4 regions of the Bradyrhizobium sp. LA2.1 genome follow, and region 1 is predicted to be linked to each of the others. Evidence: predicted binding sites of a transcription regulator. Region 1 holds the regulator's gene; each other region holds the start of a gene.

What was found. The regulator LexA, encoded in region 1, represses DNA repair genes until DNA is damaged. The targets are predictions, from matches to a motif close to TGTTCNNNNTGTGTTCNG.
Region 2: the regulator LexA is predicted to act here: its motif matches at 5,200-5,217, upstream of ABIB95_RS41140 (DUF3072 domain-containing protein).
Region 3: the regulator LexA is predicted to act here: its motif matches at 1,611-1,628, upstream of ABIB95_RS38745 (ribonuclease T2 family protein).
Region 4: the regulator LexA is predicted to act here: its motif matches at 3,333-3,350, upstream of ruvC (crossover junction endodeoxyribonuclease RuvC).

The regions. Positions count from the first base shown of each region.
Region 1 covers NZ_JBEPQI010000023.1:17,875-25,238, reverse strand. Annotated here, with positions in the region: gene ABIB95_RS34275 (S41 family peptidase) at 1-364, opposite strand, end outside; gene ABIB95_RS34270 (alpha-hydroxy acid oxidase) at 672-1,805, shown strand; gene ABIB95_RS34265 (HAD family hydrolase) at 1,819-2,445, shown strand; gene ABIB95_RS34260 (hypothetical protein) at 2,602-2,796, shown strand; gene ABIB95_RS34255 (molybdopterin molybdotransferase MoeA) at 3,028-4,239, shown strand; gene lexA (transcriptional repressor LexA) at 4,416-5,117, shown strand; gene ABIB95_RS34245 (hypothetical protein) at 5,325-5,555, shown strand; gene ABIB95_RS34240 (hypothetical protein) at 5,748-6,182, shown strand; gene ABIB95_RS34235 (GAF domain-containing protein) at 6,406-7,347, shown strand; gene ABIB95_RS34230 (ComEC/Rec2 family competence protein) at 7,357-7,364, opposite strand, start outside.
Region 2 covers NZ_JBEPQI010000033.1:14,633-21,996, forward strand. Annotated here, with positions in the region: gene ABIB95_RS41105 (HAMP domain-containing protein) at 1-2,059, shown strand, start outside; gene ABIB95_RS41110 (HWE histidine kinase domain-containing protein) at 2,074-3,564, shown strand; gene ABIB95_RS41115 (hypothetical protein) at 3,653-3,874, opposite strand; gene ABIB95_RS41120 (hypothetical protein) at 4,015-4,272, shown strand; gene ABIB95_RS41125 (hypothetical protein) at 4,369-4,614, shown strand; gene ABIB95_RS41130 (hypothetical protein) at 4,713-4,898, opposite strand; gene ABIB95_RS41135 (hypothetical protein) at 4,917-5,138, opposite strand; gene ABIB95_RS41140 (DUF3072 domain-containing protein) at 5,254-5,448, shown strand; gene ABIB95_RS41145 (DUF6496 domain-containing protein) at 5,520-5,819, shown strand; gene ABIB95_RS41150 (hypothetical protein) at 5,832-6,194, opposite strand; gene ABIB95_RS41155 (Do family serine endopeptidase) at 6,466-7,364, opposite strand, start outside.
Region 3 covers NZ_JBEPQI010000028.1:138,122-145,485, reverse strand. Annotated here, with positions in the region: gene ABIB95_RS38760 (DUF3617 domain-containing protein) at 52-582, opposite strand; gene ABIB95_RS38755 (hypothetical protein) at 613-906, opposite strand; gene ABIB95_RS38750 (hypothetical protein) at 1,090-1,551, shown strand; gene ABIB95_RS38745 (ribonuclease T2 family protein) at 1,674-2,393, shown strand; gene ABIB95_RS38740 (23S rRNA (adenine(2030)-N(6))-methyltransferase RlmJ) at 2,515-3,375, shown strand; gene ABIB95_RS38735 (cold-shock protein) at 3,630-3,845, shown strand; gene ABIB95_RS38730 (outer membrane protein) at 3,931-4,554, opposite strand; gene uvrC (excinuclease ABC subunit UvrC) at 4,804-6,867, shown strand; gene pgsA (CDP-diacylglycerol--glycerol-3-phosphate 3-phosphatidyltransferase) at 6,964-7,364, shown strand, end outside.
Region 4 covers NZ_JBEPQI010000011.1:133,628-140,991, forward strand. Annotated here, with positions in the region: gene ABIB95_RS22475 (methyl-accepting chemotaxis protein) at 1-334, opposite strand, end outside; gene ABIB95_RS22480 (methyl-accepting chemotaxis protein) at 443-2,191, opposite strand; gene ABIB95_RS22485 (YebC/PmpR family DNA-binding transcriptional regulator) at 2,395-3,141, shown strand; gene ruvC (crossover junction endodeoxyribonuclease RuvC) at 3,381-3,908, shown strand; gene ruvA (Holliday junction branch migration protein RuvA) at 3,905-4,522, shown strand; gene ABIB95_RS22500 (hypothetical protein) at 4,519-5,049, shown strand; gene ruvB (Holliday junction branch migration DNA helicase RuvB) at 5,046-6,098, shown strand; gene ABIB95_RS22510 (metallophosphoesterase) at 6,251-7,165, shown strand; gene ybgC (tol-pal system-associated acyl-CoA thioesterase) at 7,235-7,364, shown strand, end outside.

The DNA.
Region 1 (7,364 bases):
TCGGCGAGACGACCTTGACCAGGCCGTCCTCCATCGTGACCTCGATGCCGAGCCCGCCGAACTCGCCGGAGGTGGTCTCCTGCATCTCGGTCCAGGCCTTGTCGTTCATGTAGCGTGAATGCGGATCGAGCGAGGTCACCATGCCGGTGATCGCACCCTCGATCAGCTTGGAATTGTCGGGCTTCTCGACATAGCTCGCCTTCACCCGCTCGAACACTTCGCCGAACAGATTGAGCCGGGAATAGGCATCATCCGCGCTCGCTGCCGCCCGTGCCGCCCATACTCCACCGTGCGGGCTGGCGACCAGAAGGGTTAGACACGCTCCCGTGAGCGCGCCCAGGGGGAACAGCAGGTTTTTCCGCATGGATAGGCTGGCCTTCTTGCTGGAGCTTTGCTTTGGGCTTGTGAGGCGCCATGCAAATGGCGATCCAGCCCGCTGTTCACAATACCATTCTGGTTTCTTCAAGGCCGGGACGCCACGCCGGCGGGTACATCGTAAAAATCCCTTCGCCCGGGCCTAAACTTTTGGCAACGTTCCGAAACCGTTTCGCGCAAGGCGGGAATCGGCCCGACCGGCCCACGCCTCGCAGCTATGCGATTTTAGGATGGTTTTGGAGGGCCGGACACGATAGGCGATGACAATAACGCTTCAAATTCTCGGGAGGACAACAATGAACGACGCGCCCCGCATCCGGCCGGAAAGGAACGTCGAACTCGGCGCCAGCGCCGAGCCATTCCAGAACCTGCACGAATTCATCCGCAAGGCGCGCGCCAACCTCAACCAGAACGCCTGGGACTATATCGTCGGCGCCGCCGAGACCGAGACCACGATGCGCCGCAACCGCATGGCGCTGGACGAGATCGCCTTCCGGCCGCGCGTGCTGCGCGACGTCCGCGAGGTCGACGGCTCGGTCGAGCTGTTCGGGCGCCGGATGCGGCTGCCGGTGGTGCTGGCCCCTGTCGGCGCACTGGAGATCTTCGATCCGGATGGCGCGGCGAGCGTCGCCCGCGCCTGCGGCACCTTCGGCGCGGCGCACATGCTGAGCTCGGTGTCCGAGCCCGGCCTGGAGAAGACCGCCGAGGCCGCCCCTGATGCGCTGCGGCTCTATCAACTCTATGTGCGCGGTGATGACGACTTCGTGGCCGATGTCGTCAGCCGGAGCGAGAAGAACGCCTACGCTGCCTTCTGCCTGACTGTTGACACCGCCCATTACAGCCGTCGCGAACGTGACATTGCCAAGCGCTATGTTCGCGAGAGCCGCCTGCGCGCCACCGGCGGCGATTACCAGAAGGGCCTGGAGTGGCGGACCGTGAAGATGATCAAGGACAAGTTCAAGATCCCGCTCATCCTGAAGGGCATCGCCACCGCCGAGGACGCCCGGATCGCGGTCGATCACGGCGTGGAGTGGATCTACGTCTCCAACCATGGCGGCCGCCAGCTCGATCACGGCCGCGGTGCCATGCATGTGCTGCCCGAGATCGTCGAGGCCGTGAAGGGACGCGCCAAGATCATGGTCGACGGCGGCTTCTGCCGCGGCACCGACATCGTCAAGGCGATCGCGGCGGGCGCGGACATGGTCGGCATCGGCCGGCTGCAATGCTGGGCATTGGCCGCAGCCGGCGAGGCCGGCGTGAGGCGCATGCTGGAGCTGCTCGAGGACGAGGTGCTGCGCTGCCTCGGCCTTTTGGGCGCTACCTCGTTCGCCGAGGTCGACAAGTCCTGCCTGCACCAGGCGACCGCAACGAATGCGCCGAGCGTGTTTAGCGCGTTCCCGCTGTTCGACCACGACCCCTATCGATATTGAGTGAAAGGATGCAATGAGCTCGCTCTCTCCCGGCAGCGCGGACGCGCTGCTGTTCGATCTCGGGCGCGTCGTGCTCGACATCGATTTCTCCAAGGCGATCGCCTGCTGGGCGGGACATGCCGGCTGCAAGCCGGAAGCCATCGTCGCGCGCTATGTGCGGGACAGCGAAGCCTACCGGCTGCACGAGGTCGGCAAGATCAGCGACGAGGCCTATTTTGACTCGCTGCGTGTCGCGCTCGGGATCGGCATCTCGGACGCGCAGTTCCTGGAGGGCTGGAACGCAATCTTCGCCGGCGAGATGCCCGATATCGCTGAGCTGCTGCCGCGTGCGGCAAAGCAGTTGCCGCTCTACGCGTTCTCCAACACCAACCGGCCGCATGTGGACCACTTCTCGAAGGAATATGCTGGCCTGCTCGGCCATTTCCGCGAGCTGTATCTGTCGTCCAGCATCGGCCTGCGCAAACCGGATGTGGAGGCCTTCGACCATGTCGTGGCCGCGATCGGCGTGCCGGCGAACCGTATCGTGTTCTTCGACGATCTTGCCGCGAACATCGAAGGAGCGCGGTCGCGCGGCCTGACCACGGTCCACGTGACCTCGCCCCGCGACGTCGGGAACGCCCTCAAGGCGCTCGGCATCTGATCTCTGGCCGGCAAGCCGACGGGCCGCGAATGGAACTATTTTGCCCCGGGGGCGAGGAACCAAAACCCTTTGTACATTTTTATACAGAGCTCCAGGAACGATTGCCCCTCTCAGGACTCATGAGTCCGTTGGGAATTCTACATCGGGCTTATCGTCGTGTTGGGCAAAACCTACCTCACCAAGCAGGCCTCTCTGCTGATGAAATTCGCCAGGACCACCTCGGATTCTGAGCTTTCCGCCAAGCTGATCAGCAAGGCCGCCGACCTGAAATCCCAGGCCGACCCGCTGCCTGACAAGGATCAGGGCCCCGCAGCGCCGGACGTCAGTCCGTACAAGCCGCCGGGGGGCTGACCGATGCTGGCCGTGGCTCTCGTCCTTCTCGTCCTCGCCATGGCCATCCTCGTACCGGTCTGTCTCGCCTTCTGGATCATGCCGCGGCGGACGTGATGCTCACCCTTCATCGCAGAGCGGATGACGCAGGATAAATCATCCTGCGCGGCCACTGTTTTGCCTCTGCGCCTGCACTCGGCTAGAACTCTCGCCGCCGATTTGCCCGAACGGGCCCAGCAGGAGTTTTCACCCGTGGCCCTGATGCCGGTTTCCGACGCGCTCGCCGCGGTGCTGGCGGGCGCAGAGCCGCTGCCTGAAGAGATGATCGCGCTCGACGCGGCCTTCCACCGTGTGCTCGCGCGCGACGTCGCCGCGCGGCGCACGCAGCCGCCGCAAGCGATGTCGGCAATGGACGGCTATGCGGTGCGCGCGGTCGATGCGGCCAAGATCGACTCCCAGCTCACCCTGATCGGCGAGGTCGCGGCGGGCCGCCCGTTTGCGGGATCGGTCGGCGCCAGCGAGGCCGTGCGTATCTTCACCGGCGGTGTCGTTCCCGATGGCGCTGATGCGGTCGTGATCCAGGAGGACACGATCACGGACGGCAAGCGCATCACCATCAAGGAAGCCGCCGTAACGGGGCGGCACATCCGCCCCGCCGGCGTCGACTTCTCGGAAGGCGACGTGCTGCTGCGCAAGGGGGCCCGGCTCACCGAGCGCGACCTCGCGCTCGCCGCCGGCATGAATTACCCGCAACTGCCAGTCCGACGACGCCCGAAGGTCGCGATCCTCGCGACCGGCGACGAGTTGGTGATACCGGGCACCACGCCCGGTCCCGGCCAGATCGTCTATTCCAACGGCTACGCCCTGCACGCGCTCGCCCGCAGCGAGGGCGCCGATACCATCGACCTCGGCGTTGCCGCCGATACGCTGGAGGCCACCACGGCCGGCATCGGCCGCGCGCGGGAGAGCGGCGCGGACATCCTGATCACGACCGGCGGCGCCTCTGTCGGCGACCACGATCTGGTCCAGCAGGCGCTGAGGGACGAAGGTATCTCGATGGCGTTCTGGAAGATCGCGATGCGGCCCGGTAAGCCGATGATGAACGGGCGGCTCGGGGCGATGCGTGTGATCGGCCTGCCCGGCAATCCCGTGTCATCCTACGTTTGCGGCTTCCTGTTCATGGTGCCATTGATTCGCGCGCTTTCGGGCCGTTCGATGATTCATCACCGCCGCGAACGCGCGGTGCTCGGCCGCGATGTCGGCGCCAACGACCAGCGCGAGGATTACCTGCGCGCACGCCTCGAGCTGCGCGACGACGGCACGCTCGTCGCCCTTCCGGTCAATCACCAGGATTCCTCGCTGCTTGCGAATCTCGCTGCGGCACAGGCACTTCTCGTGCGCGCGCCATTCGCGTCGAAGGCCGAAGCCGGCACGCCTTGCGAGGTCTTGCGGTTGCCCGTCTAAGCGCTTCGTTCGCGTGCGTTCCGCGAACTTTGTCGCGTTCACGGTAAATTAAGCAGTTGCGGAACATGTATCGAACATATAGTGTCCGTTCATGATTTGTTTCGAGAATGTAGCGGCTTACTGCTGAATTCAGCGTCTCGGAATCGAACGACATCAACCGGGGGATTTTGGTCGAGATGTTAACGCGCAAACAATACGAGCTCCTGCGGTTCATCAGCGAACGGCTGAAGGAAAGCGGCGTGCCGCCCTCCTTCGATGAGATGAAGGACGCGCTCGACCTGCGCTCGAAATCGGGCATCCATCGCCTGATCACTGCGCTCGAGGAGCGCGGCTTCATCCGGCGCCTGCCCAACCGGGCCCGCGCCATCGAGGTGATCAAGCTGCCCGAGCTTCAGGCCGCTGCCGGCAGCCGCCGCGGCTTCACGCCGAGCGTCATCGAAGGCAATCTCGGCAAGGTCCGCACGACTTCGAGCCCACCGGCGGACGAGGGCGAGCGCCCCGTCGCGGTCCCCGTGATGGGCCGCATCGCGGCCGGTACGCCGATCGAGGCCTTGCAGACCCGCAGCCACACCATCAGCGTACCGCCTGACATGCTCGGCTCGGGCGAACATTACGCGCTCGAAGTGCGCGGCGATTCCATGGTCGAGGCCGGCATTCTCGACGGCGACATGGCGCTGATCCAGCGCAACGAGAGCGCCGATACCGGCGATATCGTGGTGGCGCTGATCGACGACGAGGAAGCAACCCTGAAGCGCTTCCGCCGCCGCGGCGCCTCGATCGCGCTCGAGCCCGCCAACGCCGCCTATGAGGTCCGCATCCTCCCGCCCAACCGGGTGAAGATCCAGGGCAAGCTGATCGGGCTGTACCGGAAGTATTGATACCGGACGCGCCGGTATTGGTCATTTCGCGCCCCGCGCGCTTTCGATCGGCATCGCCGATCCGAGATTGGAGCGGACGATTGTCCGCTTCCGCTGGATAGTCTTTCTGGTTTCGCGCAGATTATCCGGCCCCTCCTCCAGCGGTAAATCCTCGGCACGCCGCACGAAGCAGCCCTGCTTCGCGGCCTTCAGGTTCGAGGAGAAGTCATGCGCCGGATCGTTCTGAGCACAATTGCTGTGGCGCTGATCGCAGCATCAGCGTCGCAAGCCTTGGACGTGCAAGCCTTGGCCGTGCAAGCCTTGGCCGCGCAATCGCGGCCCCATGTCCGCAAGGACACCGCCGTAGGCGAGCAAGTCCGCAGGGCCCTCGACGCCGTCGGCCAACCGTCGCGGCCGGGCTGGCAATATTCCGGCTGGTCGGCGCCTGCGGGGCGCTGACACGCGCCTGCAGAATGCAAAGGGGCGGGCTTTGTTCCTGGTGGATTCGGGAAAGTTAATGTGATTGCGGCCTGCGGCGGCGAGCCGTAGATTTGCCTACAACCCGGCAGAACGTTTGGTATTTCCACTCTGATAGAGGCCTGCGCCTCGATTAAGAGACGTGGGTCGCTATCCCTGCATGAGGAGCACCCGATGTGTGACTACAGCCTGCATGCCGTCGCGTCGCGTCCCGCCGAAGTCGGCGAGACGATCGTCACGACAACCTTCCGCGGCACCTCGACGCGCGGCTTTGCCTCCGCGGCCGATCCGACCGTCGCGGTCTGCCTGCTCCCGGGGACGGAGCTCGCCTTCGCCGACAACGTCCGCTACGACAATCGCTGGATCTGGACGCGCACCGTCAATTCGCGCGTCGGCAAGTTCGGCAAGATCGATCCGCACATTCCCGATCGCCATCATGATGCGATCGAATTCCCCGACGGCAAATCCGTGCTGGTGACGCAGCTGGTCGAAGGCCAGCGTGCGACCGTGCTGCAGCTACCGGTGACCCAGCCGCTCGGCGAGCGCGAGCACAAGCCGCAGACCATCACCGACAGCCGGACAACCATCACCCGCCTGCCGATCGGCTGATGCAGCCATTCCCGGCCGGCAGGTCGGGCCAGGATTGAAATCGCCATCGCCGGCCGAGGCCGGCGAGATGGTGTCGTTTGTGTCCCGCGAAACGCCATCGGGCGGACCAAGCCGTGGCGTCTCCCACCGCACGAAGTTTGCGCTGTCCTGCCTGAATTTTGAACGTCCGTTCCGCAGCCAAATGGCCGATGCTTGGTGCGACTTGAGACGGCGGGCACGTTCGATGAAGACCTTCATTCGCGTCGTTGAACTCTGGGTGCCTGACCGCACGCGCATGCGGCTGGAATTCGGCGGCGGCCTCTACGGCGAAGGGTTGTCCGCGTTTAGGGACGTGAGCGAGGATCTGCACTTCGGATATGACGAGGGACTTCCCGGCAAGGCCTGGGCCGGCGGCCACCCCGTGATCCTCACCAGATTCACCGATTCCTATTTCAAGCGGACCGATCAGGCCATCGCCGCCGGGCTGACCTGCGGCGTGGCGGTGCCCGTGTTTTCGGGCGAATTCCTGCAAGCCGTCATGGTGCTGTTCTGCGGCGACGACGAGGCCCATGTCGGCGCGATCGAGCTCTGGCACAACGATGCCGAAACCTCCCACGAGATGGGGCTCGTCGACGGCTATTACGGCACCGCCGACATGTTCGAATTCAACTCCCGCCACACCAGATTTCCGCGCGGCTTCGGCCTTCCAGGCCGCATCTGGAAAGCCGGCCTGCCGCTGATCATCAAGGACCTGCACGATGCCAGGAGTTTTCTGCGCTGGGAGGACGCCGCCAAGGTCGGAATCAATCTCGGCGTCGGCGTTCCCTACTGGACCGGCACCGATCAGACCTGGGTGCTGACATTTCTCTCGGCGCAGGCGACCCCGATTGCGCGACGCTTCGAGATCTGGGTCCCGGACGAGGCCCGTTCGGCGCTGGTCTTCCGCACCGGCGATTGCAGCGCGCAGACCGACCTCGCCGCGCTCTATGCGACGAAATCCATCGCCAAAGGCGAAGGCAGCATCGGCGGGGCCTGGGCCACCGGCATGCCCGCGCTCAACGACGATCTCGCGCGTGACGGCTCGGTCGCGGCCTCGCAGGCCAGCGCCTCTGGACTGAGCCAGATGGTCGTCCTGCCGGTGATCGGCAATGCCAGGCTCGACGCCGTGCTGGCCTGGTATCTGTAACCCGTCCGCTCAATCCT
Region 2 (7,364 bases), on a different contig from region 1:
GGCGACCGAACTCGCGCTAACCTCGAAGTACAAGTCCGAATTCCTCGCCAATATGAGCCACGAGCTGCGCACGCCGCTGAACTCGATCCTGATCCTGGGACAGCAGCTCACCGACAATCCGGATGGCAACCTCTCGGCCAAGCAGGTCGAGTTCGCCCGCACCATCCATGGCGCCGGCACCGACCTGCTCAACCTCATCAGCGACATCCTGGATCTCTCCAAGATCGAATCCGGCACGGTGACGGTCGACGCCGAGGAGATTCTGACTGCGAACCTGCTCGAGACCGTCGGGCGGCCGTTCCGGCACGAGGCGGAAAACCGCAACCTGTCGTTCAAGATCGACGTCGACCCGAACCTGGCCCGCAGCATCGTCACCGACTCCAAGCGCCTGCAGCAGGTTCTCAAGAACCTGCTTTCCAACGCCTTCAAGTTCACCGCCGAAGGCGAGGTGCGCCTGAAGGTCGTCGCCGCGGTCGGCGGCTGGGGCACGGATCACCCGGTGCTGAACTCTGCGCCGGCGGTGATCGCATTCGAAGTGACGGACACCGGCATCGGCATTCCCCTGGAGAAGCAGAAGCTGATCTTCGAGGCGTTCCAGCAGGCGGACGCCGGCACCAGCCGCAAATACGGCGGCACCGGTCTCGGACTTGCGATCAGCCGCGAGCTCGCGAGCCTGCTCGGCGGCGAGATCCATCTGCGCAGCGCGCCCGGCAAGGGCTCGTCCTTCACGCTCTATCTGCCGCTGAAATATTCCGGCCCGACGCTCGCGCCGCGTGCGCCCGCGCCGCAGCAGTACAGTCAGCCGCCGGCGTTGCAAGCGGCTGCACCCGAACAGCAGCGCGTCATCGAGCAGATTGCCGACGACCGGCTCAATCTCGAGCCCGGTGACACCATCCTGCTCATCGTCGAGGACGATCCGCATTATGCGCGCGTGCTGGTCGATCTCGCCCGCGACAAGGGCTTCAAGGTTCTGGTCGCCGCGCGCGGCGCGGAGGCGCTGGAGCTTGCGAAGCAGTACCAGCCGCGGGCCGTTTCGCTCGACGTGTTCCTGCCTGATATGCTGGGCTGGACGGTGCTGAGCCAGCTCAAGCACAATCCGCTGACCCGCCACATCCCCGTGCAGATCATCACGCTCGACGAGGACCGGCAACATGCGCTGGCCCGCGGCGCCTTCTCCTTCGTCAACAAGCCGACCACGACCGAGGGCGTCTCAGCCGCGCTGACGCAGATCAAGGAATATGCACGGCCGCGGCGCAAGCGGCTCCTGATCGTCGAGGACAACGAGGCCGAGCAGCTCTCGATCCGCGAGCTGCTGCATCACGACGACATCGAGATCGTGACGACGGATACCGGCGCAGGCGCGCTCTCAACTCTGCGCGAGGCGCCCTGCGATTGCGTGGTGCTCGACCTGCGGCTGCCCGACATGAGCGGCTTCGAGGTGCTGGACCAGATCCGCAACGACGAGAGCCTGTCGAACGTTCCGGTGGTGGTCTTCACCGGCCGCGAGCTCTCGGCGGAGGAAGATGCGGAACTCCACACCATGGCGCGCAGCATCGTGGTCAAGGGCGTGGAATCGCCGGAGCGCCTACTCGACGAGACCGCCTTGTTCCTGCATCGCGTGATCACGGAACTGCCGGTCGAGAAGCAGCGCATGCTGGAGAAGCTGAACAGTTCCGACGAAGACCTGATCGGCAAGACCGCCCTGCTCGTCGACGACGACGCCCGCAACATCTTCGCGCTGTCGAGCGTCTTGGAACGGCGGGGCATGAAGGTGCTGACGGCCACGACCGGCCGCGAGGCGGTGACGCTGGTCGAATCCAATCCGGAGATCGCCATCGTGCTGATGGACATCATGATGCCGCAGATGGATGGCTATCAGACCATCGGCGTCATTCGCGAAAATCCGGCCTTCGCCCGCCTTCCGATCATCGCGCTGACAGCCAAGGCGATGAAGGGCGACCGTGAGAAATGCCTGGAAGCCGGTGCGTCCGACTACCTCGCCAAACCCGTCAACACCGATCAATTGCTGCTTGCAATCCGCATGTGGCTGCACCGCTGAGTTTGGATCCGCGAATGGACCACGAAAAGGTCAACATCCTCCTCGTCGACGACCAGCCGGCCAAGCTGCTCGCCTACGAGGTGATCCTGAAGGAACTCGGCGAGAACCTCGTGATCGCATCATCGGGCCGCGAGGCGCTGGAGGTGCTGCTCAAGACCGAGATCGCGGTGATCCTGGTCGACGTCTGCATGCCCGAGCTCGACGGATTCGAGCTGGCCGCGATGATCCGGGAGCATCCGCGCTTCCAGAAGACCGCGATGATCTTCATCTCCGCGATCCAGGTGAGCGACATCGACCGGTTGCGCGGCTACGAGATGGGCGCGGTCGATTACGTGCCGGTGCCTGTGGTGCCGGAGGTGCTGCGCGCCAAGATCAAGGTGTTTGCCGAACTCTACCGCAAGACGCGCGAGCTCGAACGGCTGAACCGGGAGCTCGAGGACCGCGTTCGCGCACGCACGGCCGAGCTGGAGAATTCCACCGCAAAGCTGCGCGAGAGCGAAGAGCGGCGCAGCATGGCGATCGCCGCCGGCAAGATGGGATCGTGGGACTGGGACTGGGTCAACGGCGACTGGATGTGGGACGAAGGCCAGTACCGCATCTTCGGCGTGACGCCGGAGACCTTCAATGTCACCTCGGCCAACATCCAGGCGCTGCTGCACCCTGATGACGTCGACCAGTTCGGCCAGGCGATTGCCGCGTTCAATACCGGCGCGCACGCCTATGAAGGCGAGTTTCGCGTCAGCCGGCCCGATGGCGAGGTGCGCTGGTGCGTCGGCACGGCGGCCGCGACGGTGGACCATGGCGGCCGCGTGGTGCGCGTGAGCGGCGTCACCGTGGACATCACCGAGCGCAAACGCGCGGAAGAGAGACAAAACCTACTGGCGCGCGAGGTGGATCATCGCGCCAAGAACGCGCTGGCGCTGGCGCAATCGATCGTGCGCCTCACCCGCGCCGACGAGGTCAAGGCTTACGTCAACGCCGTCGAGGGGCGCATCAACGCGCTGGCGCGCGTGCACACGATCCTGTCGCTGTCGAGCTGGCAGGGCGCCGAACTCTCGAGGCTGATCGACGAGGAGCTCGCGCCCTACTCGCTCGGCGGCCAGATCAAGCTGGCCGGTCCGGAAGTTCAGCTGGCGCCGGCGACAGCGCAGACGCTGGCGCTGGCACTGCACGAGCTCTTCACCAACTCGGCGAAATATGGCGCGCTCTCGACGCGGTCGGGGCGGCTCGCGATCGGCTGGCAAGTCGAGGACGACCACCTCACACTAACGTGGGACGAAACCGGCGGTCCGCTGGTGAGGACGCCGAAATCCCGTGGCTTCGGCACGCGGAGCCTGCTTGCCAGTGTGGAATCGCAACTCGGCGGACAGGCGGAATTCAACTGGCGTGCCGAAGGCCTGTTGTGCCGCCTCGAGGTGCCGCTGACGCGGAAGACCGTAGCGCCGCCGGCCGCGAGCAAGTTCGACGCGGCTCCGTCCGAACCCCTTCAGCGGGCCTCAGGCTAGAGCGTCTGCGAGCGAAGTGGGCTCCGGTTCGCGCGTAAGGACAAGAATCTGGAGCTTCGGCCCTGATTCACTCAGAACCGATCATGATCTAGCGCGCCGCGGCGACCCTCACGCGCTGCATCGCCTGCGGTTCGTCAGCGACACGTCCTTCCAGCCAGGCTTCCGTTTGCGAAAGCTCGCGCAGCGCCCGCGCGTAACGGCGGGCTGCGCTCCGTTCGGCGCCGCGCGGCAGCTTGCGCGCCTTGCGCAGCATGTCCGCAGCCGCGTTGCGATAGGCCAGCGAGCGATAGAGAAAGACGACCTTACCCATATCGAATGTTCCCGTGTTGATGGCATTCATCCTCGCAAGACCGCCATGAACATCGGATGAAGCGGGGAATGACAAAATCGTCATGACAATGGAACCCGCAATCGTCGCATGCGTTTTATGCCACACCGCGAGGCGGTTCCATGCGCGGGAAAAAGTCGCCGAGCCTCATCTCTCCGACCGGCGTCATCAAGCTGATGACGCATGCGATGATGGGCGCAGCCCTCGGCCTTGTCTTCGGTCTCGCCCTCGTCCTGTTCAATCCGGCCGTCGCAAATTTGTTGAACCACGGCGGACATTCGGCCGGCATGGTCTTCATCATCACACTGGTGACGACGTTCGCGATCGGCGCAACGCTCACGGGCCTCGTGTTCATCCTCGCCGAGGACAAGGAATTTTGAAGCGCGCGTGACGCGCACCGGGCGATTTCGTTCGGAACTCCTGCAGCAAATGGCGGTTGGCTGCCTGCGTCAATTCAACTCAGGGAGTTCCCGCGCATGAAAACCACCAAGCTCGCTCTTACCGTGATGTTGGCAACCGGCCTCGCCGCCGCTCCGTTCGCCGTGCAGGCCAAGTCGCATAAGGCCAAGCATGGATCCGCTATGTCCTCGTCGCAGACCACGGGTGCCAACACCAAGTCCTCCAAGGGCGCTGATCCCTCCGGTCAAGGTGGTTCTGGCCCCGGCTCCGACCAAGGCGGCACCATGACGAACAACAAGGGCGGCATGAGCAACACCAAGTGAGCTCCGGCCGACAATCAAAGGCCTCGCGGCGACGCGGGGCCTTTCGCTTTGGAGCTGGAGTTTGGAGCTAGATTGGGAATCCTTCTAGCGTCGCATCGCTAAAGCGGCCGTCCCGTGGCATTCGCCTTCACGAGATGCTCCAGCCGTGCACGTTTGCGTGCGATCAGGAGCTGCGCTGCGGCATCGTCGAGACCCTCGCGCTGCAATTGCCGGATGGCGGAGCCGAGTTCGAGAATTTCGGCGCGCAGTTTTAGAATCCGGTACGTGTCCGGGTCTTCTTCCACCGCACGCTCCCAAAATTCTCAGCGGCGCGCGATCACGCGCAGCGGACTACCGGATGTCGTTGCAGGACGAAGGCGGACCCGCTCGCGGACGTCAGGCAAGACATCGCCGCCACCGGCCGCCTTCCATTCGCCGATCAGCAGGTTGATTTTCCGGCGCAGATCCATCTGCGCCAGGGCCTTTTCTGTGCAGTCGCGGTCGCGATCGACGAGGTCGCGCACAGACACCTCGATGTCGGCCATCTCGAGCCTCAAGGCGCTGATTTTGCGTCGAATTTCATTAATTCTGTTGTCCATGGCTTGTTAGAACAAAATAAGAACATATAGTCAAGTGACGATTTGAGAACGGAGAGGCCAGATGCAGGTTCAGGGTAAATACGACGCCAGGGTTTTCCTCACGGAGCAGATGACGAGAGCGCAGGGGCTGAGGCTAAAGCGTCTGAGCGAGGAAGCCTATCAGCCCACTCAATACGATCGGGCTCTGTCCTCCACTGAGGCTGCGCGCCGCATTCGAGCGCTGGAAGACGAGATCGAGTTGGCGAACTCCTTCTGAGGAACGCGGCCAGCGCATTTGGAACGTAGGGTCAGTGATGCGGTTCTTTCCCGGGCCAAGGGAGAGAGTTGATGGCACGCAAGGCAAAGAAACGCCGCTACTCACGCAGCGCCAGCAGTGATGTCGAGCGCGAGATGCGCGGTTATAAGAAGGGCACCGCGAAAAGCGGCCCCGGCGGTCGTGGCGGACGCGTGAAGAGTCGCAAGCAGGCGATCGCAATCGGCCTGTCGGAAGCGCGCGCGAAGGGCAAGAAAGTCCCGAAGAAGGCGTCGAAGCGGAAAACGTCCAAGAAGAAGACAGCCAAGAAGACGGCCAGGAAGACGACCAAGACAACGAAGAAGACCTCGAAGCGCAAATCCAGCAAGCGGTAACGCCCACCCGCGTCAGATCATGCTGCCCGGCATGAAGCAGCGGATCGAAATCCCGAACGCAGTCTTCACCGGCCATACCATGGTGTGGCCAGCCCGGTTTGGCTCGGTGATGACGGCCTCATCAGGCACATCCACCCACTGCCCGTCGAGCCGCACGCGATAGTGCCCATCGTGCGATTCCCAATCGGGGTCGGATACAGCAAAGCCATCTGCATCCGAGCAGCAGGGCCCAAGATGGCTGCGCAAGCTGTCGAACCAGGGTTTCAGGGGCGAGTTGGCGTAGCGGCCATCGTCGCGCCCCAGGGCGCTTCCGGTCGTCAGGACAAGCGGCGCCACAAGCAGCGCACACCTCAGCGAGAGCTTCAATCGATCCATGTCGGCACCGATCAAATGCGAACCACCGGTTCCACAAGAAGGCCGGGCGTTCGAAGTTCCACTCCTGCAATTCGCCTGGGCGTCTTCATTGACGCCAAAGCCCAACACGTGATTCCGAACTGTGACGAGCGAACGCGGCTTTTTCGGACGAACCCGTCATCAACGCTGCCGTTAACGAGAATGTTATCGGCACCTGTGGGAATCTTCCAGACGCGCACGAAAAAGGCGGCCCGCAGGCCGCCTTTTGAGTTTGCCGCGGGAAGCGCGAGGCTTAGGCCAGCGGCACCGCGACGAACCGCGTCGCTTCCTGGCTCTTCACCTGCAACAGCACGCTGTTCTTGCCGGATGATTTGGCCTGCGCCAGCTCGGAGCGGACGTCACCGACATTGGCAACGGCCTTGCCGCCGACATTGAGAATGACGTCGCCGGTCTGGATGCCGCGCTGCGCGGCGGGTCCCTGCGGATCGACCTCGGTCACGACCACGCCCTTTTGGCCCGCGCCCTGGACGTCGCCGGCCGGCGCCAGGCTGAGACCGAGGCGCGGCGTGCCGGTGTTCGGCTGCGCCCTGCCCTCGCCGGCCTTGGCCTGCCGCTCGTTCGGCAACTCGCCGAGGGCGAGTGTCACCGTCTTGCTCGCGCCTTTGTGGAAGACGTCGAGCTTCACGGAGGTGCCCGGCGCCAGGGTGGCAATGGTGCGGGCGAGATCGCGGGAGTCCTTGATCGCGGTACCGTTGACGGCGGTAATGACGTCGCCCGCCTCGATGCCGGCCTTCGCCGCGGGGCTGCCGTCCTGCGGATTGTCCACGATCGCGCCGCGCGCCTCCTTGAGGCCGAGGCTGTCGGCGATCTCGGCGCTCACCGGCTGCACCTGCACGCCGAGCCAGCCGCGGGTGACCGAGCCCTTGTCCTTCAGCTGCGCGACGACGAGCTTCGCGGTCGAAGCCGGAATGTCGAAGCCGATACCGACCGAACCGCCGGAGGGCGAGAAGATCGCGGTGTTCACGCCGATCACGTTGCCGTTCATGTCGAAGGCCGGACCGCCGGAATTGCCCTTGTTGATCGGCGCGTCGATCTGGATGAAGTCGTCATAGGGACCGTTGCCGATGTCGCGACCGTTGGCCGAGACGATGCCGGCGGTCACGGTGCCGCCGAGGCCGAAGGGATTGCCGA
Region 3 (7,364 bases), on a different contig from region 1:
CCGCTACGCGGCGAGACACCCTCTCCCACAAGGGGAGAGGGGAAGACTCACCTACTTCGGCAGCAGCGCCTTCAACTTGTCCATGTCGCGCACGTTCATCTTGAAGCCGCCGGGCATCACGATGTCGCCGGGCTTCTGGTCGGGCTTGCAGGCCCCGAGCCACTTGGCCTCGAGCTGCATCGTGGTGTCGCGACCTGCTGCGCCGGCGGCACCGCCTTGCGCGTGCGACGAGGTCTTCACCGTATAGGCCGAGTTGAAATCGCCGGTGATCTCGGCATGCGAGGTCGTGCTGATGCCGGCGACGTTGCACTCGGAATCACTGACATAGCCGGTCGCGGTCTTCTTGATGTCCTGCTTGGCGCAGATCTGCTTGGCCATCGGGGAGACGTTGTTGTTCATCTCCTTATCGACGGTCTCGTCGGTGCAGTGCTGCATGGTCATCTCCGGCATCGGCGTGCCGGTCCTGACCATCTTCATTTCCCAGAGACCGGCCTTGCGCACCGGCAGATCGTCGGCGCTGGCGCTGCCTGCCGACACCACAAGACAAAGGGCCGAGCCGAGCAAAGCGAGCTTGCGCGTCATGTGGGAAGCTCCCGACGTTCCGAAAGCGCCTCAGTACAGCGTACGGATCGGCTGTTGGGCAGCGCCATAGGGCACCCAACGGCAGGAGAACGAGATATAGCCGCCCTCAAAGGCCTGCACCGCGAGGAATTTCACGACCTTGCCGTAGCGCGCGCAGTGATCGACCGCGACCTGCCGCGCATCAGCCTGGGTCGCCAGCGAATAAGCGATGATGCCGCCGGTGTCGTTGCCCTTGAACGGAGGCACCGGAAGCATATCGGCGCGTGCCGACTGGCTGGCCATCATCCCCAGGGCAAGAAGGCCCGCAGCCGCAATGATTCGCATTCCCGTCACTCCAGTTGGTTGGCGCCAGTTTACGGTGCCGGGATGTCCATGAAAAGAACTGATGCCCCGCCGGCTGCGAGGTTAGGGTCAACTCTTGGCCAAGTGTTGCCGCGCTGCACTTGACCTGCCCCGGCCTTCGCGGCACCGTCCATCCTTCGCAAGACCCAGCTGTCCGGATTGCCCATGCGCGCCCTCCCCCTGAAATCGCTCCGCTTTGCCACCTTGCTTGGCCTCATGTTCGGAGCGCTGTCGCTCGGTGAGGCCAGGGCCGCCAATCCGCTGGAGCTGAACTTCTGGCTGAACGGGCCGCGCTATGACGGCGCCGTCGTCGATTGCGAGAGGGCGCTGCCGACCATCGCCACCCAGTTCTGGGAGAAGGAAAGCTCGTTCTGGAATTCCTCGTTGAAGATCACCGGCTTCGCCGCCGTTCACGAGATCGCGTTCCGGCCCTGGCAGTCTGACAACATTCCGCGCCGCTATTGCACCGGCGACGCCATGCTCAATGACGGAAAGGTGCGCAAGGTGCATTTCTCGATCATCGAGGATGGCGGCTTCTCCGGCTACGGCAATGGTGTGGAATGGTGCGTGGTCGGGCTCGACCGCAACTGGGCCTACAATCCGTCCTGCCGCGCCGCCAGGCCCTGAGCCTCGATCGAAAGGCCTGAATCGGACTGATCAGGCGCCTGACGGGCCGGCCCGAATTTTGTTCTTGAAATGTTCTTGTTGCCTGCTAGGCTGATTGCACAGTCTAGTTGAGGGGCGTCGCCATGTTTCATTTTAGATTGCGTTCGTTCACCCGTCTCGTGATCTCACTGACCCTCCCCCTGGTTCTGGCCGCCGGGCTGGTCGCGCTGCCGGGCGGCGCGAAGGCCCAGGACAAACGGCAGAACGCGCCCGGCGAATTCGACTTCTATGTGCTGTCGCTGTCATGGTCGCCCTCGTTCTGCGAGGAGGCGTCCGAGCGCAACCGCGGCGGCGGCGGTGGTCGCTCGCAGATGCAGTGCAGCGGGCGGCCCTACGCGTTCGTGGTGCACGGGCTGTGGCCGCAATATGAGAATGGCTTCCCTGAATATTGCCAGCGGCCGTCGCCACGCCTGAACCGCAACATCGTCTCTTCGATGCTCGATTTGATGCCGGCGCCGGGGCTGATCTTCAACGAGTGGGACAAGCACGGCACCTGCTCCGGGCTCGACAGCCGCAATTATTTCGAGATGATCCGAAAGGCGCGCGCCGCGATCAAGATCCCCGCGGAATATCTCGAACTGTCACAGGCCAAGACCGTGGCGCCGGGCGAGGTGGAGGAAGCCTTCATCAAGGCCAATGCGGGCCTGAGCAACGCGGCCATCTCGGTCACCTGCAATCGGACCCGGCTCTCCGAGGTCCGCATCTGCCTCAGCAAGGACCTGCAATTCCGGGCCTGCGAGGAGATCGAGCGCCGCGCCTGCCGCCGCGACCAGGTGACGATGCCGCCGATCAGAGGTGGCTAGTCCAAGTGTTTGTGCCCCGGACGCAGCGCCGGTTCGGCGGTACGCTGCAGAATCGGGGCCCATGCCGGCACAGGCGCGCATGCCGCTTTGCTCAAGCCGTGACGTAGCGTAGTCCTGTCTCATGAACTACCGTCACGCCTTCCACGCCGGAAACTTCGCCGATGTCATCAAGCACATCGTGCTCGCGCGCATCATTACCTACCTCCAGGACAAGCCGGGGGCATTCCGTGTCATCGACACCCATGCCGGCGCCGGCCTCTACGATCTCGAAAGCGACGAGGCGCGCCGTAGCGGCGAATGGCTGACCGGCATCGCGCGGCTGATGCAGGCGCGCCTGTCGAACGACGCCGTGGCGCTGGCCAAGCCCTATCTCGACATCGTTCGCGCCTACAATCCGAAGGGCGAGCTCAAGGCCTATCCGGGTTCGCCGCTGATCACGCGCGGCCTGCTGCGGCCGCAGGACCGCCTCGTTGCCTGCGAGCTCGAGCCGAAGGCGCGCAAGGCGCTGATCGGTGTGCTGCGCCGCGACGAACAGGCGCGCGTGGTCGATCTCGACGGCTGGGTCGCGCTGCCGGCCTTCGTGCCACCGAAAGAACGGCGCGGGCTCGTGCTCATCGACCCGCCGTTCGAGGCGAAAGACGAGTTCGAAAAGCTCGGCGACGCCTTCGCGGCGGCTTTCACCAAATGGCCGACCGGTATCTATGTAATCTGGTATCCGGCCAAGAGCCGGCGCGCCACCGACACGCTGGTGCAATCAGTGGCGCGGCTCGCAGCCGCAGCAAAACCGCCAGGAAAATGTCTGCGTCTCGAATTCAGTGTCGCGCCGCAGCTTGATGGCGCCGCCCTCACCTCCGCCGGATTGTTGATCGTCAATCCGCCGTACACGCTGCATGGCGAGCTCAAGACGATCCTGCCCGAGCTGGAGATACCGCTCGGACAGGGTGGAGCTGCCAGATTCCGATTAGAGGTGCCGAGACCGTAACACCCCGGCATTCTTGGGAAAAAGATGCAGGAGCGGTAGTCAATCTGCAGAGAACCGTATTATGCTGTTTCCGTGACTGGCTTTACGTTCCGCTTCCGCGAATGGTTGCGGCGGAGTGAAGGCCTAAGAAAGATCCGATCGGACCGAAAGAAAGGTCCGCCCAAGGATGGCCAGCTCCCGGGCTTCGTAAGGCCCGGTCATGTCGTGACGTGAGTCTGCGTCGCGACGGAGGAGCAATGAGGGGGAGTTTCCCGATGGCCATGACGGGAACGGTCAAGTTTTTTAACGGCGAGCGCGGCTACGGTTTCATCAAGCCCGACGACGGCGGGCGCGACGTCTTCGTGCACATTACTGCTGTGGAGCGGGCGGGACTGAAAGATCTCGCCGAAGGACAGCGCATTACTTTTGAAGTCGAGCCGGACAAGAAGGGGAAGGGACCAAAGGCAGTCAATTTGGTCATCGTCTCCTAGAGCGTTTTCGAGCGAACACCTGGCGAAAAAAATCCCGGCCGCGAGCGGCCGGGAGGCTGTTGTCCGGTATTTTCTTCTTCAACTATCAGAAGTGATAGTTCACGCCTGCGCGCACAACGCTGGCGCTATAGCCGTTTGACACGCCGGTAATTGCGAACTGGCTCGTCGACAGATCGATGTAGAGATATTCGAGCTTGGCGCTCCAGTTCGGCGCGAAGCCGACTTCCGCGCCGGCACCGATGGTCCAGCCTGCGGTGGTGTGCGACTCCGTCCAGCCGAATGTCTGCGCGCGCAGTTCGCCGAAGGCGAGGCCGGCGGTGCCGTAGAACAGCACGTTGCTGAACGCATAGCCCGCACGGCCGCGCAGCGTGCCGAACCAGGGGTTGGAGAACTTCCACGGCGCGAAGGTGTCATCAGCGCCCGCGGCCTGGATATCGCCCTCGACGCCGAACACCCATGGACCGTTCTGAAAATTGTAGCCGGCCTGCACACCGCCGACGAAACCGGAGGGCTTGACGGGCGAATTACTCACCGAGCCCCACTCATAGCCGAGATTGGCACCGAGATACGGACCGGCCCAGCTATAGGCATTGAGCGGCTGATTGACGGTGTAGGGCGCACCCTGCCCGTAATTGAGATCGGCGGCCTCTGCCGAAGCTGTCCAGCCGGCTGCAACCAACACGGCTGCGCCTACAACGAACCCCCTCATCGGTACTCTCCAACGCAACGGCCGCCCCCTGCGATGCCTGCGCCGCCGCGCAAGGCAAAATCGCATGGTTACGGAACCTCCTCTTTTTCGCGTAAGATTTATCGAGAGTTTTAAGTTAAAGGCCTGTTAAGCCGGGTTACCACGCTCTTAACAGGCTTAAGCAAGTGTTACCCGGAACCGCGCCGCCATCCTGTGTGTGCCGCAAGGCTGGAACTTCAAATCGGCACCCCCAGCGCTTAAATTCGCATCATGGCTCACGATTCCACCGACAATCCGGACGACGCACGCGCGCGCAAATCTCCGCGCGGCACGACGGCCGACGCCCCGCCGGAGAGCCTGGCGCCGCCGGACCTCGACCCCGCCACCACCGCTGGCGAGGACGAGGACGACGCGCTGCTGCCTGACATCCTGGAGGAGAGCGGCGCGGTCGGCGAAGAGCCGCTGGCGACCGGCCACGAGGCGATCGAGCGCGCGGTCCGCCTCGCGCCCACCTCGCCGGGCGTCTATCGCATGCTCAGCGCCAATGCCGACGTGCTCTATGTCGGCAAGGCCAAGAACGTCAAAAAGCGCCTGTCGAACTATGCGCGCCAGAGCGCGCCGCAACCGGCGCGCATCCTGCGCATGATCGCAGCCACGGTGACCGTGGAGATCGTCTCGACCAACACCGAGACCGAAGCGCTGCTGCTGGAAGCCAATCTCATCAAGCAGCTCCGGCCGCGCTTCAACGTGCAGCTGCGCGACGACAAATCGTTTCCCTACATCCTGATCACCGGCGACCATTGGGCGCCGCAGATCCTCAAGCACCGCGGCGCGCAGACCCGCCCCGGGCGCTATTTCGGCCCGTTCGCTTCCGCCGGCGCGGTCAACCGCACCATCACCGCCCTGCAGCGCGCGTTCCTGATCCGCTCCTGCACCGATTCCTTCTTCGAGAGCCGCTCGCGGCCCTGCCTGCTCTACCAGATCCGCCGCTGCGCCGGCCCCTGTACCCGCGAGATCGATTTCCCCGGCTACACGACGCTGGTGCGCGAGGCGACCGACTTCCTCTCCGGCAAGAGCCAAGCGGTGAAGCAGGAGCTTGCCGGCGAGATGGAGAAGGCATCCGGCGAGCTCGAATTCGAGACCGCGGCACTCTACCGCGACCGCCTCGCCGCGCTGTCGGCGATCCAGTCGCAGCAGGGCATCAATCCGCGCACGGTGGAAGAAGCCGACGTGTTCGCCATCCACCAGGAGGGCGGCTTCTCCTGCGTCGAAGTGTTCTTCTTCCGCACCGGACAGAACTGGGGCAACCGCGCTTATTTCCCGCGCGCGGAGAAGACCTATACGCCGGAGGAAGTGCTGGGGTCCTTCCTCGCCCAGTTCTACGACGACAAGCCGCCGCCGAAGAACATCCTGCTCTCGCACGAGATCGAGGAGAGCGAGCTGCTCGCCAATGCGCTGTCGATCAAGGCCGGCCACAAGATCGAGGTCACGGCGCCCAAGCGCGGCGAGAAGAAGGAGCTGGTCGCCCATGCGCTGACCAATGCGCGCGAGGCGTTGGGCCGCAAGCTCGCGGACACCGCGACACAGAGCCGCCTGCTCGACGCCATGGCCACGACGCTGAGCCTGCCGCATTCGCCCAAGCGCATCGAGGTCTACGACAACAGCCACATCCAGGGCACCAATGCGGTCGGCGCCATGATCGTCGCCGGCCCCGATGGTTTTGTGAAGAACCAGTACCGCAAGTTCAACATCAAGTCGGAAGGGCTCACGCCGGGCGACGATTACGGCATGATGAAAGAGGTGCTGGAGCGCCGCTTCAAGCGCCTGATCAATCCGCCCGAGGACGCCGCCGGCAAGGCCAAGGACGACGACTTCCCGCAATGGCCCGACCTCGTGATCATCGACGGCGGTCGCGGCCAGCTCAACGCCGTCCGGGAGATCTTTACGAATCTCGGCCTGACCCAGGTGTCGCTGATGTCGGTCGCCAAGGGACCGGACCGGGATGCCGGCCGCGAAACCCTGTTCATGCCGGAGCGCGAGGCGATCAAGCTGGAGCCGCGCGATCCCGTGCTTTACTTCATCCAGCGCTTGCGCGACGAGGCCCACCGCTTCGTCATCGGCTCGCACCGCAAGCTGCGCAAGAAGGACATCCGCGAGGCCGGTTTGCAGGAGATTCCGGGCATCGGCCCGTCACGCAAACGTGCCTTGCTGCACCATTTCGGAACCCTGAAGGAGATCGAGCGGGCCTCGATCGCCGATCTCGGCAAGGTTCCGGGGGTGAGCGCCGAGAGCGCTCGCAGGATTTTCGACTATTTCCATCCCCAGCCGGGGTGAACTAAGGGAGCCGCGGTCATATGGTCGTCGCATGCTGCACCTCATTTGGGGAGCGGGACGGTTGACCTTCAGGCACGAGCGGTATTGGTAGGACGGATGAACATCGCCACGACACGAGGGACGACCAGCCGCGCGATGTCCCTCCCGAACATCCTGACCTATGGCCGGATCGCCGCGATCCCGGTCGTGGTCGGGTGCATCTATGCACAATCGATTCTGGATCAGCCGCTGTGGCTGCGCTGGGTCGCGGTCGCCATCTTCATCGCGGCAGCAGTGACCGATTACCTCGACGGCTATTACGCGCGGATCTGGAATCAGCAATCGGCGTTCGGCCGGATGCTCGATCCGATCGCCGACAAGCTGCTGGTCGCCTCCTGCCTGCTGATGCTGGCCGCCGACGGCATCATCCATGGCTGGTCGCTGTGGGCCGCCATCGTGATCCTGTGCCGCGAGATCCTGGTCTCGGGCCTGCGCGAATATCTCGCGGCGTTGCGGGT
Region 4 (7,364 bases), on a different contig from region 1:
CTGCGACGAGCTCGGAGATGTGGCTGACCGCGGTGTCGACCGCGCCGCGCGACTGCGCGATCTCGCCGACCGCTGCCGATGCGGTCGATTGCACCGCTTGTGACGCATTGGCGATATCGTGATTGGCCGAGACCATCGTCTCGGCCGTCTCCTGGAGGTGATGGAACCGTTCGGACTGGTTCGCGACGCGGTTTGCGACTTCCTGGACGTTGCCGGCGATGTCGGCGAGCTCCACGCCGAGACCGCCGATGCGGTCGGCGAGCTGGTCGATCAGACGTTCGGCAAGTGTCCGGTTGGAGCCGGTGTCCAGGACTGCCAGTTGTGCGACGGACATGTTTTGAGAGTCCTCCAGTCAGAGCCGTTCGGCGGCTCTCCGCGGCATTCCCATTCCAATTCCAGCCTTAAAGGATGATTCGCGGCCGGCGTCTTGCCTGAGCGTGCACTACAGCTTGTAAGCCGTGCGGAATCCGCCCCAGTGCCGGCCCTGGACGCGGATCGGGACGTCGATCTCGCGCATCATCACGGTGTTGCCGTTGCCCATGTCGCGGGCATAGCTCTGGACCAGGTACGAGCGCAGGTTGCGTGCGGCCGCCAACCCTGCCGGGTCGTTGAAGATCCGCCGATTGCGGCTGTTGGCGGTGTTCCAGGCGGTGTCGCCCGGCCGCTGCGGATGCGAATAGATCTTGTTGTGCACCGGCAGGAAGCCGTTGCGGTCGACCATGGCGCAGAACGCCATGCGCGGTTCCTTGGCGAGAAAGGCTTCCTGGAACGGCGGCAGCGCGCGGTCGGCCCAGTCCAGATATCTGGTGCGGTATTGCTGCGGATTGGTGCCGGCGATTTCCGCATAATCGGTGTCGAAGAGGTCGTCGATCTTGACCTCGCCGCGTGCAACCGCCTGCTCGAAAATCCGGGTCAGCGCCGTGCCGGCCTCCATGGCGCGGGTGACGAACTCGGTGTTCTCCTCGTGGATCGACCAGAGCCTGTCTTCGATCTTCTCGCTGAGATCGGCGTTGGGGCTGACGAATTGCGCGCGGGCGCCGGCCTTGGACTGCTCGATCACGCGCAGGCGGCAGGCGCCGACGTCTTCGAGCGTGCCGTCGACGACGGCCTGCGTGGCAAGCTTCGCCGCCTCCGGGCCGCCGATCAGCACGCCGTCCATCGCGATCTCGTAGACCTGCAACACGCCGCGTGCGGTTTCGAACTTGAGATGGCAGGGCAGCCGCTCGGTCTTGCGACGGTCGTCGTGCTCGCTCTGGCGCAGCAGCACCGCACAGCGCGATTTCAGCTTGCGCGCGAAGGTGGTGACGGCCTTGCCGGCGCTGGCGACGTTCTCGCCGTGGGTCTCGGCGGCCTTGGTTGCGGCGTCGATCTCGGCCGCGCTCTCGCCGACCGAGATGATGAACTGCGACGCGCTTGCCGCGTTGCCGGAGACCTCGCTGGTGGTGGCATTCTGCTCGGCGACCGCGCCGTTGACGGTGTCGAACACCGGGCGGATCGCCTCGATCGCCTGCGCGATGCGATGCACGGCGTCGGCCGAGCCGGCGGCGTCGCGCTGGAGCGCGTCGATCTTCCTGGTGATCTCCTCCGTCGCGCCCTGGGTCTGCACCGCGAGCGCCTTCACTTCGGTGGCGACGACCGCAAAGCCCTTGCCCGCCGCACCCGCGCGCGCGGCCTCAATGGTCGAGTTGAGCGCGAGCAGCGTCGTCTGCCGCGCGATCTGCGCAATCAGATTGACGACATTGCCGATGGCAGCGGAGGATTCGCGCAGGCGGTCGACATTGGCGCGGGCTTCCTGCGCCGCGGCGCTGGCCTCGTCGGCGAGCTTGCCGGCCGCGCGCACCTGCGCGCCGATGCCTTGCGCGGACTGGGTGAACTTGTCGGCGGCATGGGCAAAGGTTGAGGCGGTCGATTGCGCTGCATTGGTGCGGCCGGTGAGGGCGTCGGTGCGCTCGCGAATATCCGCGAGCGTTGCCGCGGTCGCCTCCGCGCCGCCGGCGACCGAATTGGCGGCCCGCTCGAGCTGGCGGATCACGGCGCCGAGCTCGAGTTCCAGCAGTTCCAGGATTTCCCTGGCGGAATCGGCCTCGGCCGAGGGGGCGGGCGCCGGATCGACCGGCGACGGCGCGGCCTGTGGGGGTGCCACGGGCGCGGACAAGTCGGGCAGACGCTTCCGAAACAATGCGAACGCCATCAGGTCACTCTTGCCGGGGAACGGGCGGTTGCTATTTTCGCAAGCCGGAATGAAATCAGGGTTAACGGTGCCTGACTCCTAGGCACGGGGCACTACGGTATTACCTTAAAGTCGTAGAGCCTCTTTCATTCCGGTGGGTTGGCGGCCTATAAGGCCGCGCTTCCCACGCTCACCTTTGGCGCACGATTCCTGACGAGACACGCATGGCCGGACATTCCCAATTCAAGAACATCATGCACCGCAAGGGGCGGCAGGATGCCCAGAAGTCGAAGCTGTTCGGCAAGCTGGCGCGGGAAATCACCGTCGCGGCCAAGCTGGGCACGCCCGATCCCAACATGAACCCGCGCCTGCGTGCGGCCATCATCGCGGCGCGCCAGGAGAACATGCCGAAGGACAATATCGAGCGCGCCGTCAAGAAGGCGCTCGGCAATGAGGGCGAGAACTATGACGAGATCCGCTACGAGGGTTACGGCCCCGGCGGCGTCGCCGTCATCGTCGAGGCGCTGACCGACAACCGCAACCGCGCCGCCTCCGACATCCGCTCCTTCTTCACCAAATCGGGCGGCAATCTCGGCGAAACCGGCTCGGTCTCCTTCATGTTCGACCGCACCGGCATCATCGAATACGACCGCAGCGTCGCCTCCGACGACGCGGTGCTGGATGCCGCGATCGAGGCCGGCGCCGACGACGTCGTCTCAGGCGAAGGCGGACACGAGATCTACGCCTCGACCGAAGGCTATCGCGACGTCGCCAAGGCGCTGGAAGCCAAGTTCGGCGAGCCGCGCAAGGCCGCGCTGATCTGGAAGCCGCAGAATACGGTCGCGGTCGACGACGAGACCGGCGAGAAGCTCTTGAAGCTAATGGACCTGCTCAACGAGCACGACGACGTCCAGCACGTCTACGCCAATTTCGAGGTGTCGGACGCGCTGATGGCGAAGATTGGCGGTTGAGGTCGCCACCAGCCCCAGATTCCGCTGTCGTCGCCCGGCTTGACCGGGCGACCCAGTATTCCAGAGACGTCTGAGGGAAGCGGAGAAGCCGCGGCGTACTGGATACCCCGCTTTCGCGGGGTATGACCGCGTGCCTTGTGGTCGTCATCGCGGGCACCCAATCGCGACACCCCACTTCCCCTGTTACTTCCCGTTCTGTTTCTGTTTCCCCCACCGCAGCCAGCCGCTATCACTGGCCCATGACTGCGCTCCCGATTCGTGGCCCCGTTCGCATCATCGGCATCGACCCCGGCCTGCGCCGCACCGGCTGGGGCGTGATCGAGGCCGAGGGCAATCGCCTGATCTACGTCGCCTGCGGCTCGGTGGAACCGCCGGACGATTTGCCGCTGGCGAGCCGGCTGCTCGCGATCCATGAGGGGCTTGCCGCCGTCCTGTCCGGTCACAAGCCGATGGAAGCCGCGGTCGAGCAGACCTTTGTGAACAAGGACGGCGTCGCGACGCTGAAGCTCGGCCAGGCCCGCGGCGTCGCCATGCTGGCGCCCGCGATGTTCGGCATTACTGTCGCCGAATACGCGCCGAACCAAGTCAAGAAGACGGTGGTCGGTGCCGGCCACGCCGACAAGCACCAGATCGCGATGATGCTGAAGATTTTGCTGCCGAAAGCCGAGCCGCCGTCCGCCGACGCTGCCGACGCACTCGCCATCGCCATCACCCACGCCCATCATCGCCAAAGCACGGCGCTCAGGCTGAAGGTGGCGGGCTTATGATCGGCAAGCTCAAGGGCCTGATCGATTCCTACGGCGAGGATTATGTGCTCCTCGACGTCGGCGGGGTCGGCTATCAGGTGCATTGCTCGGCGCGCACGCTGCAGCATCTGCCCTCGCCCGGCGAGGCCGCGGTGCTGTCGATCGAGACTTATGTCCGCGAGGATCAAATAAAGCTGTTCGGTTTCCGCACCGATCAGGAGCGCGAATGGTTTCGCCTGCTCCAGACCGTGCAGGGCGTCGGTGCAAAAGTCGCGCTCGCCGTGCTCGGCACGCTGGCGCCTTCCGATCTCGCCAACGCCATCGCGCTGCGCGACAAGGCCGCGGTGGCACGCACGCCGGGCGTCGGCCCCAAGGTTGCCGAGCGCATCGTTACCGAGCTGAAGGACAAGGCGCCGGCCTTCGCCAATGTCGATCCCGCCGTCGTGCATCTCGCCGGCGCCGTCGACGACCAGCGCGCGCCGCGCCCGGTGGCAGATGCGATCTCGGCGCTGGTCAATCTCGGTTACGGCCAGCCGCAGGCGGCTGCGGCCATCGCATCGGCATCGCGCAGCGCGGGCGAGAGCGCCGAGACCGCGCAACTCATCCGGCTAGGCCTGAAGGAGCTGTCGAAGTGAGCGCGGCCCACTCCAATCCCGTCGCCGCCCTGTTTCGTCGCCTTTCGCGCGTGGCCGGTATCGTCGTGATTTTCTCCATTGTCGGGCCGCTGACGACCGCCGCGTTGGTTGCTGTGACGGTAACGGCGCTCGGCGCCGCGGTGCTGCAGATGTTTCTCGTGTTCCTCGAACTGGAAGCACTGCGTGCCCTGGTTTCGATCGCGGTCGTGCTGTTGGCCATCGTCACGATTCTCGCCTCGTTCCTTCCTGCAGTCGTCGCCGGCCTGATATTTGCGTTGGCGGCGGTCTACGCCGATCTCAACATGATCTGGATGGCGTGGCTCGCCGCGGCCGTGGGCGCGGCCGGCTTCGTCATGGTTGGCATGTTCGTCGTGCCCTCCGAAACCTCGGCGGTGATCGTGCCGAGTGTCCGTTCCGCGCCCGAGGCGCTGAAGCTTTCGGCGATGCTCGCCGTCGTCGCCGTCATTCCGGCCAGCCTGTGCTGGTGGCTCGCGAAACCGCTGCATCGTGTTATCCTGCCCGCATGACCACTCCCCCACGCATCGTCACGCCCGAGCGCCGCTCCGATGACGTCGGCGACACCGCGCTACGTCCGCAATCGCTGTCCGACTTCGTCGGCCAGCAGCAGGCGCGCAAGAACCTCTCGATCTTCATCGAGGCGGCGCGCAAGCGCGGCGAGGCGCTGGATCACGTGCTGTTCGTAGGCCCCCCCGGCCTCGGCAAGACCACGCTGGCGCAGATCGTCGCCAAGGAGCTCGGCGTCGGCTTTCGCGCCACCTCGGGTCCGGTGATCGCCAAGGCCGGCGATCTCGCCGCACTCCTCACCAACCTCGAAGAGCGCGACGTGCTCTTCATCGACGAGATCCATCGGCTCAGCCCAGCGGTGGAAGAGGTGCTCTATCCCGCGATGGAAGACTTTCAGCTCGACCTGATCATCGGCGAGGGCCCGGCGGCACGCTCGGTGAAGATCGAGCTGTCGAAATTCACGCTCGTCGGCGCCACCACGCGCGCCGGCCTCCTCACCAATCCCTTGCGCGATCGCTTCGGCATTCCGGTTCGCCTCAACTTCTATACGATCGAGGAGCTGGAAAGCATCGTCACCCGCGGCGCGCGCGTGCTCAATGTCGGCATGAGTGCCGACGGTGCCAACGAGATCGCGCGCCGTGCCCGCGGCACGCCGCGCATCGCCGGCCGCCTGCTGCGGCGCGTGCGCGATTTCGCCTCCGCCGCCGATGCCGCCTCGATCGACCGCAAGATCGCCGATCATGCGCTGAGCGCGCTCGAGGTCGACGCCGCCGGCCTCGACGCCATGGACCGCCGCTACCTCACGACCATCGCGCAGAACTATGGCGGCGGCCCGGTCGGCGTCGAGACGATGGCCGCCGCCTTGTCCGAGCCGCGCGATGCGATCGAGGACATCATCGAGCCTTATCTCATTCAGTGCGGCTATCTCCAGCGCACCCCGCGCGGCCGCCTGCTCACCTCGCACGCCTTCCGCCATCTCGGCATCGCCGAGCCCTCGCGCGATGCCGCGGCACAGTTCGGGCTGTTCGGCACGGATGAGAGCGACGACTGATCTCGCGCAAATGGCGGGTGCAGCTACCGTCATGAACTTCCGGTAATCTTTGTGCAAACGGTCTGCACGCGAATGCAGGCCGTCTGCACGAGCGGACCCCAATTCCGCTCCAATCGGACCGCATCACAAAGCTGCATCACCATCGGGCTTCCATGATCACGCGTCGTCATCTCATCCGTTCCATCGGCGGCCTGTCCGCGCTCGGCGTCTCGACCGCGGCCTATGGCGTCGGCATCGAGCCGCTGCGGCTCCGCGTCACCCGTTATCACCCGACCCCGCGGCAATGGCCGGCGGATTTTCCGCTCAAGATCGCCATCGTCACCGACATTCATGCCTGCGATCCCTGGATGTCGCTGGAGCGGATCGAGGGCATCGTCGATCGCACCAATGCGCTCAACGCCGATGTCATCGTGTTGCTCGGCGACTATGTCACGGGTGTTCACCAGGTCACGCGCATCATTCCGTCGAGCGAATGGGCCAAGGTGCTCGCGGGCCTCAAGGCACCGCTCGGCGTCCATGCCGTCATGGGCAATCACGACTATTGGGTGGACAGGGCCGTGCAGCAGGCCGGGCACGGGCCGACAGCCGCCCATCGCGCGCTGGAGGCGGCCGGTATTCCCGTCTACGAGAACGACGTCGTGCGTCTCACCAAGGACGGACGCTCCTTCTGGCTCGCGGGCCTCGGCGATCAGCTCGCCTACTATCCCGCGAAGCGCTATGGCCGCGTGCACCGGCTTGGCGCCGACGATCTTGCGGGTACGCTGGCGAAGGTCACCGACGATGCGCCGGTCATCTTGCTCGCGCACGAGCCCAATATCGCGCCGCTCGTACCCGCGCGCGTCGCGCTGCAACTGTCCGGCCATACCCATGGCGGCCAGGTCCGCCTGTTCGGCTGGTCGCCGGCTGTTTCGCCTCAGCACGGCGTGCGGCTCGCCTATGGTCACTTCCGGCTGAAATGCGACGTCATCGTCTCCGGCGGCCTCGGTTGCAGCATCATGCCGGTCCGCGTCGGCGTGCCGCCGGAAATCGTCGAGGTGACGCTGGGAAGGACGCCGGCCGTGGCATAACCTGCGCTTGCGCGGTCGGCTGTTTTTGCGCAAAACGGGTCGGTTGCAAAAAGCGAAGAGGCTCGCGACGTGACAGCCCATCTCGACGGCGAGATCCGCGACGGCCGCCATCACATGCAGGTCCGCGTCTACTACGAGGACACGGATTTTTCCGGCATCGTCTATCACGCCAATTATCTCCGCTACATGGAGCGCGGGC